2 regions of the Methylomonas sp. MK1 genome follow, and region 1 is predicted to be linked to the other one. Evidence: riboswitches for the same ligand, from Rfam matches in the RefSeq annotation. Region 1 holds a riboswitch; the other holds the start of a gene.
What was found. A riboswitch is a leader RNA that binds a small molecule or an ion and turns the genes downstream of it on or off. The one in region 1 is predicted to bind cobalamin.
Positions count from the first base shown of each region.

Region 2: it holds a riboswitch for cobalamin, as region 1 does, so the genes downstream of both, G006_RS0114070 (TonB-dependent receptor domain-containing protein) here and G006_RS27550 (CbtB domain-containing protein) in region 1, are expected to answer to the same signal.

Region 1 is NZ_AQOV01000001.1:812,053-815,656, forward strand. Features, by position in the region: gene cobM (precorrin-4 C(11)-methyltransferase) at 1-209, opposite strand, end outside; gene G006_RS0103805 (cobyrinate a,c-diamide synthase) at 206-1,504, opposite strand; gene G006_RS0103810 (CbtA family protein) at 1,507-2,154, opposite strand; gene G006_RS27550 (CbtB domain-containing protein) at 2,156-2,332, opposite strand; cobalamin riboswitch at 2,421-2,550, opposite strand; gene G006_RS0103815 (hypothetical protein) at 2,631-3,604, opposite strand, start outside.
Region 2 is NZ_AQOV01000001.1:2,967,144-2,970,747, reverse strand. Features, by position in the region: gene panC (pantoate--beta-alanine ligase) at 1-268, shown strand, start outside; gene panD (aspartate 1-decarboxylase) at 367-747, shown strand; gene fliW (flagellar assembly protein FliW) at 794-1,252, opposite strand; cobalamin riboswitch at 1,391-1,606, shown strand; gene G006_RS0114070 (TonB-dependent receptor domain-containing protein) at 1,726-3,549, shown strand; gene G006_RS0114065 (hypothetical protein) at 3,569-3,604, shown strand, end outside.

The sequences.
Region 1 (3,604 bases):
AGCCAGTTGGTAATCTGCTCCAAAGTCATGTCTTTGGAATCTTTGATCACGCAAGTGCTTGGGGCCCATTGCGTCGCTGCGGCCTGTACCAGAGAGCCTGCGAACAAAATGGCATCCGCTTTGGCAATTAAGTCGCGACCTTTGACAGTGATTAAATCAGGATCACCGGGACCTGCGCCGACAAACCACACTTTAGGTTGAATGCTCATAGAAAAAATCCAGCCGCGACCTGGGGGTTGAACGGAAAGTAGGTGTGCAGATAAGACGCTTGCAACGAACCCAGCTGATAAAAGTTTTCGTTACGGCGACGATTGCGTTGGGGCTTCGATTCGGTGAACGGCTGCAGTGTGGTTTCCAGTTGCGAGTGATGAAAGCTATGCCCGCGAATTTCACCTTGTTCCAACTGCACGCTGTGCATGCCAAGATTGACCAGCCGTTTTTGCATCTGCGCGCTAGCGGGTAGTAATCCTGCCATCGCTGCCGCATTGCCGTCTTTATCGGCCAAACGTTCCAGCAAATATAAAAAACCGCCACATTCGGCGTAAATCGGTTTACCGGCTTGATGATGTTGCTGCAAGGCTTGTTTCATGGCGACATTGTCGGCCAATGTTTGGAGATGTAGTTCCGGGTAACCGCCGGGCAAATAAACACTGTCTGCCTCGGGTAATACGTGGTCTGCGAGCGGCGAGAAAAACGTCAGTTCAGCGCCCATGGCTTGCAAACAATCCAGATTTGCTTGATAGATAAACGAAAATGCGGCATCGCGAGCTACCGCGATACGCTTACCAGTCAGCAATTTCGGCGGCGGATCGGTAGTAATCGGCGCGAAGGTGACCGGCTCCGGCAATCGGCACGGCGCAAGACTGCCGAGCAATTCGGCGGCTCGCGCCAGGCGAAGATCGAGATCGCCGATTTCGTCGGCCTGCAACAAACCCAGATGTCGCGAAGGTAAGCCGACCGCGTCGTCTTTCGCCATCGCCACCAGCAAAGGCATGTTATTCGGCAACGCTTCTTCTAGCAGTTTGGCATGACTAGGACTGCCGACTTTGTTGGCGATGACCCCGGCAAACGGTAAGTTGGCACGGTAATGGGCTAAGCCATAAGCTACTGCGGCAAAAGTTTGTGCCATGCCGCCCGCATCGATGACAACGGCCACAGGCACGTCTAGTGTTTGTGCCAAATCGGCGCTGCTGCTATCGCCGTCGAACAAGCCCATGGCACCTTCAATCAAGATAACGTCAGCGTCGGCGGCGGCGTTATAAAGCATCTCACGGCAATGCGCTTCGCCCATCATCCATAAATCCAGCTGATAAACCGGTTGTCCGCAAGCAAAGCTCAAGATTTGCGGATCGATAAAATCCGGGCCGGTTTTGAACACGCGTACCTTTCGGTTTTGCTGGCGATGGTAATAGGCCAAAGCTGCAGTTATGGTGGTTTTGCCTTGCCCGGAGGCAGGGGCGCTGATCAATATCGCCGGGCAATGGCGTGTTGCGGTAGCATTCATCACTAAAACGTTACTTTACGCAACAATCGGCCCGATATTGCTCCTAAGGTCAGCCAGAAAATAGCGTTGTTGATGGATGTCAACACCACAAAATGCTGTTGTAAGGCTTCGGGCGCTAAAGCCTGAGCAACCTCCGGATGCGGTGCGCCGATCAGATGCGGTAAGGCCAGTAAGCCAGCGCCGCCGATTTGCAGCCAGCGCTGTTTGGTCAAAAACAGACCAAACAAGCCAATCGCGGTAGCGGCGGCCGTAAAAAGCCACCACGCTTGGCGACTATGCAATTCGGCGCTGTCAGTACCCGGCAACTCCGGCGGCAAGCCCAATGATGGCGCGACAAAAAATACCAAATAACCGGCCAAACCCCAGCCGAGTCCGTACAGGTAACCGTGTTGATCCCGCCAGTACAGGGCGACACTGATAAACAAGGCAAAGCCGAAGCCGGTCAGGCCATTGAACAGCAAAGTAAAGCCATTGCGTTGCCAGCCGTCCGTCGGTTGCCAGTCATGCGCATGCTCGGCCGATGGTGTTTCGAATTGCTCGGCGGCCAAAATCAAGGGCAAGGTTTGATAGTGTTGGAGCACGCTGAGTAACAAGCCGCCCAATAGTCCAGCCAGTAGCGACGCCGCAACCAACTTACGAAAATCCGCCATGTTAATGGCAAGGAAAAGCAGCGCTGTGACGTCCGTCGTGGGCGGCGTTATGTAGGTAGTTGTTGGCGTCCTGCAAGAAACCCAAACCTAAAACGACGGTCAGACCCAAAACAATAGCACTCAGGCCAGGCAGGATTTTTGAGGAAGAAAGGGTGGTAGATGCTGCAAGTGTTTTCATGGTTGTCTGTTCCGAATAAGGTGGACGGAATAACAGAGGGAAAGACAAACCAAAAAAAACCGATTTGACAGATCGCCCTCCGCAATACTGTTGACTACAGTTTTAGGCCTGTCTCCGGGCTCGTGACGAATCACCTACCGTTGCGGGGGCAGCGTCGGCATTTAACCGACTTCCAGTTTCACCCGCCAAGAGCGGGAACCTTAAAACCAGCGGCGATTGTATGCCGCAGCTAGTCGTAGGGCAAATGAAATGTATTGAAATAAGAATAAACTGTGCGGCAGCAGTTCCTCTCGACAAGTTATCGATCAACCAGTAATCGCCCGCAACGCGTGATTCGATCGAAACTGAACACATGCTCTCTTGGGCTTTCATAACACCGCCCCACCAACCTGCGCCGATAATCCGGCTCGCCTTTTTCGAGATAAATAGTGGCGCCACAAATGGGACATGCCGCCGAATACCGAACTAACCGAATTACTCTTAAATCTCCGTCTCGAAGCAGTTCGAACTGCGCAGACTGTTCATAAAAATTTGTGAATAGTTCATGGGCTACGACAATTCGATCATCCAACAATAATATCCAAGGCTTGATGATAGTTACCCAGGAACCATAGGGAATCGCGAAAATACTGACCAGTAATGTCAAATCTTGCGTTGTCACGGATCTGGGTAAGGATAACGATAGCCATCCAGCATAAGCAATTAACACCGACAACCCAGCTATGATTGCTAGCCAACCCACTATAACCCAGACATGCCATTGTCTTAATTCAATTTGTCCATGCCGAAATAACCGACTCGCGATCCAACTGGGTTTGACTTCACCTAGTTCAGTCATTTGATAGCTGGCTTGCAAATCGGCTGCATTGTTCCTGCCAAGGACGCCGTCAATCGCTTGGTCTTCTTCCGTTATTTCCGGTATCGGTTCTGCCTTGATATAGAACGTCGTGAGTTGTCCCGGACCGCCCTTTGTGCTTTTACGGTCAGGTTTTGCATAACAAGACAACCCACGTTTACGAGCAAACTCTAAGATTTGCGGCTCTCGGGTTTCGCAATATTTCTTCAACGAACCCGGCCAATCGATCCACTTTTTAGGATCGGAAATTCCTATAGATTCACCGACTGCGGCGACGATTTCATCAGCCGTGAACCGGCGCTTCGACTCTTCGAATTCTGACTTCTTCAACGATTCCTGGGCTAACGCGCGCAATATGCGGTGCCCTTTTTCATCGCTTGGCTCGCTATCCAACCAATCGATCAAGCATTGAATTA
Region 2 (3,604 bases), 2.2 Mb from region 1:
AAGACAACAAGCGCCTAAGCTCTATCAAGCCTTGTGCGCAGCGCGCGATGATATTTTGGCAGGGTATGACGATTATCCGGCGGTGGCTGAACAGCAGCGGCAGAATCTGCAACAAGCCGGTTTTGCCGTCGATTATTTCAGTATCTGTCGTAGCGCGGATTTATTGCCTGCCTACGCTAGCGACTCTAATCTGCTGATTTTGGCTGCTGCCAGGCTGGGCAAGACGCGTCTAATCGATAACCTCTACTTTTCTAAAACAAGTATCTGACGTTACGGTTTTTTTGCCTATAAAAGCTAATGCTTAAATTTGATAGCGCTTCCAATTTCAGGCATAATCGCCGGCCCTAGTATTCGACCTTGTTTACCATGAACATAAACATGCTTAAAGCTAAGTTACACCGTGCGCGGGTAACGCATTCCGAGCTGGATTACGAAGGATCGTGTGCTATAGACGGCAAAATTTTGGATTTTTCCGGGATTAGGGAATACGAGCAAATCCATATTTATAACATTAACAATGGTCAGCGCTTCACCACATACGCGATTCGCGCCGAAGAAGGTTCCGGTGTGTTTTCGATTAACGGCGCAGCTGCAAGGTTGGCGTGTCCTGGCGATTTGATTATCGTCTGCGCGTTCGCTAGCCTAGATGAGAAGGAACTGAAGAACTACAAGCCGACTTTGGTGTATTTCGACGGCAACAATCATATTAGCCATTCCAGTCATTCCATTCCTGTTCAGGCCGCCTGATTTAAATAACCGCCGGCGGCTCAGTCTCCGGCGGTTATTTGCGTTTTTAAGCTTCCGATACGTCTATTTCGCTGACTTTCTCGGTCAGGGTGATGCTTTGCTCAATAGCCACCAATACTTTTTGCATGCCGATGCGTTTGTTGGCGTTGATCAATATCGGCGACTTGATTGAGCCTTTGATAGTCGGCTTGCCGTTATCCTGCTCGTTGTCCTTGTGCAGTAGAATTAAAATCACCAACTCGTCGCCCGGCTCTATTTGCAACAGCGCTTCTTCCGGATCGGTTACCGTAAAGTTGTAATTGATGTTGAAATTGGCCGGATGCGCCGCGGAAAAGGTTAGCTCCGCGTTATCGACCGATTGCAGCCAAAACACTATTTCGCTGCCTTCCTGATGAAATAACTTAAAGCGGGTCTGATCTTCGAAACCGGGTAGGCCGCGCGGAAAATTGATGATAGTGTCCGGATTGATGTCTTGGTTGCCTAACAATTTCGATTGAATTTCCATAGTCCCGCCCGTATTCGTTGAAGTCTAAGTTAACAGCATTAATCAATGCACCAATGTATAGCACGGAAAGGGGTATTTGCAATGCGGATTGTCGGTAACCGACCAGGTATTCTTGCTTTATCGCGGCCGACTCCCTACAATTGCGCGCTTCTTTCAGGTGTTTGCGCCGTTTTCGGCCAAGCTTAAACAGGAAGTCGGTGCGGCGGTTTTAACCGCCCATGCCGACGCTGCCCCCGCAACGGTAGATAAGTAAAGAGCTGCGTTTTTGCCACTGTGCGCTTTGCATGGGAAGGTCGTAGATCAGGCGTAAAGCCACTTATAAGCCCGGAGACTGGCCCGGAAGATCATTCGAGACAGCGGAGGGCTGTTTACGGAATGGTCTGAGTCCATGCCTAGCCTGCCTCCGTCTTTTTCGTTTTCCGTTTTTCCTCTGTCCTTTTTCACCCGGATGCGCGGCGGGCGCAGAGGACAATATGCAATCAATTTTATACAAATCTTTATTTCTGGCGAGTACGCCTTTTACGGTGTTGGCGGCGACTAGCGACGAGGCGATTAACCTTGCCGAGACAGTCGTCACGGCTACCCGCACCGAAACTCGGCAGAGCGAGTTGGCTACGGCGATGACGGTTTATACGCGCCAGGACATCGAGAAACTTCAGGTCAGAACCCTACCCGAGCTGCTGAAAGGTACGTCTGGTGTTGATATGGTGCAGAGTGGTGGTTACGGCAAGGATACCAACGTCTTTCTGCGCGGCACCAATGCCGATCATGTGCTGGTTCTGATCGACGGCATCAAGGCTGGTTCGGTTACTACCGGCACCAGTGCCTTTCAGTTTATTCCTATCGATCAAATTGAACGCGTGGAAATAACTCGCGGCCCCCAGTCGAGTTTGTATGGCTCGGAAGCAATTGGCGGGGTGATTCAAATATTTACCCGCAAGGGCGGCAACAGCGAACGGCCGAATATCGCGTTGGAAGCCGGTGGCGGCTCTTACGACACGTATAATGGTTCGGCGGCCGTCAACGGCAAATGGGGTAAGGCTTGGTATAGCTTGGGTGCCGCTCAATTGGGTAGCCAGGGCATCAATGCTTTGAGCGGTGTCAGCGTCGCGAGCGGCTATAATCCGGACCGCGACGGCTATAACAACACCAGTCTGAATGCCAAAGCCGGTTACCGCTTCGACAACGGCGCAGAACTGGAAGCATTTTTCCTGCGTGCCGAAGGCGAAACCGAGATAGACAACTCCATCAGTAGCACCACTGAGTTCGTCAATCAGACGTTGGGCGCGACCGCCAGCGCTAATTTCAGTGATATGTGGCGGTCCACATTACGCATAGGGCAAAGCGTGGACGATGCTGACCAGTTTCGGCATAACGGCCAATTTATCAGTCGTTTCAACACCACGCGCTGGAACGCCAGTTGGTTGAATGAATTGGCCTTGCATAAGGATCACCAATTAACGCTGGGCACCGACTACCGTTTTGATGAAATCGACAGCACCACGCGTTACGCAGAAACATCCCGCTACGATGTAGGCGCATTTGCCGAGCTGCATAGCCGGGTCTTCGATAAGCATTTTTTGAATGCTTCCGTGCGTTGGGACGAAAACCAGGCCTTCGGCGACAGCGTTACCGGCAATTTTGGCTGGCGGTTTAATTGGGATTACGGTCTCAGCGCTTTTGCCAGTTTCGGTAATGCCTTCAAGGCCCCGACTTTCAATCAGTTATACTTCCCCGGCTTCGGTAATGCCGGTTTGCGGCCGGAAAAATCCACCAGTTTCGAAGCCGGTTTTGCCGGACGTCACGATTGGGCAAATTGGGAACTGCGCGCTTATCACACCAATATCGAGGATTTGATTGTATTCAGTGGCACGCCATCCACCGCCAGAAATATCGGCAAGGCGCAGATAGACGGCATAGAAGCGGAAGTGTCCACGCCAATTTTCGGCTGGAACAACAAATTGAGCATGAACCTGATGACGCCCAAAGATAGACAGACCAACTTGCGTCTGCCGCGTCGGGTGACGGAAAGTTTGTCCTATGATGTCTCGCGCTCGTTCGGCGACTTCGATATTGGTGCTGCCGTGCTGGCTCAGGGCGAACGTTTCGATAATAGTACCAATACCGTGCGGTTGGGCAGCTTCATGACCGCCGATCTGCGCACCGCTTATCGCATCGACAAAAATTGGATGTTAAGCGCCAAACTGAATAATATGTTCGACAAACGCTATCAAACGGTTAACACCTATAACAGCTTCGGTAGAAATTTCTATTTTTCGATCCATTACAATTACTAAACCTTTTCTGGAGAACCCTATGAATCTGAATCAAACCCTGGCTGTCAAACCCGGC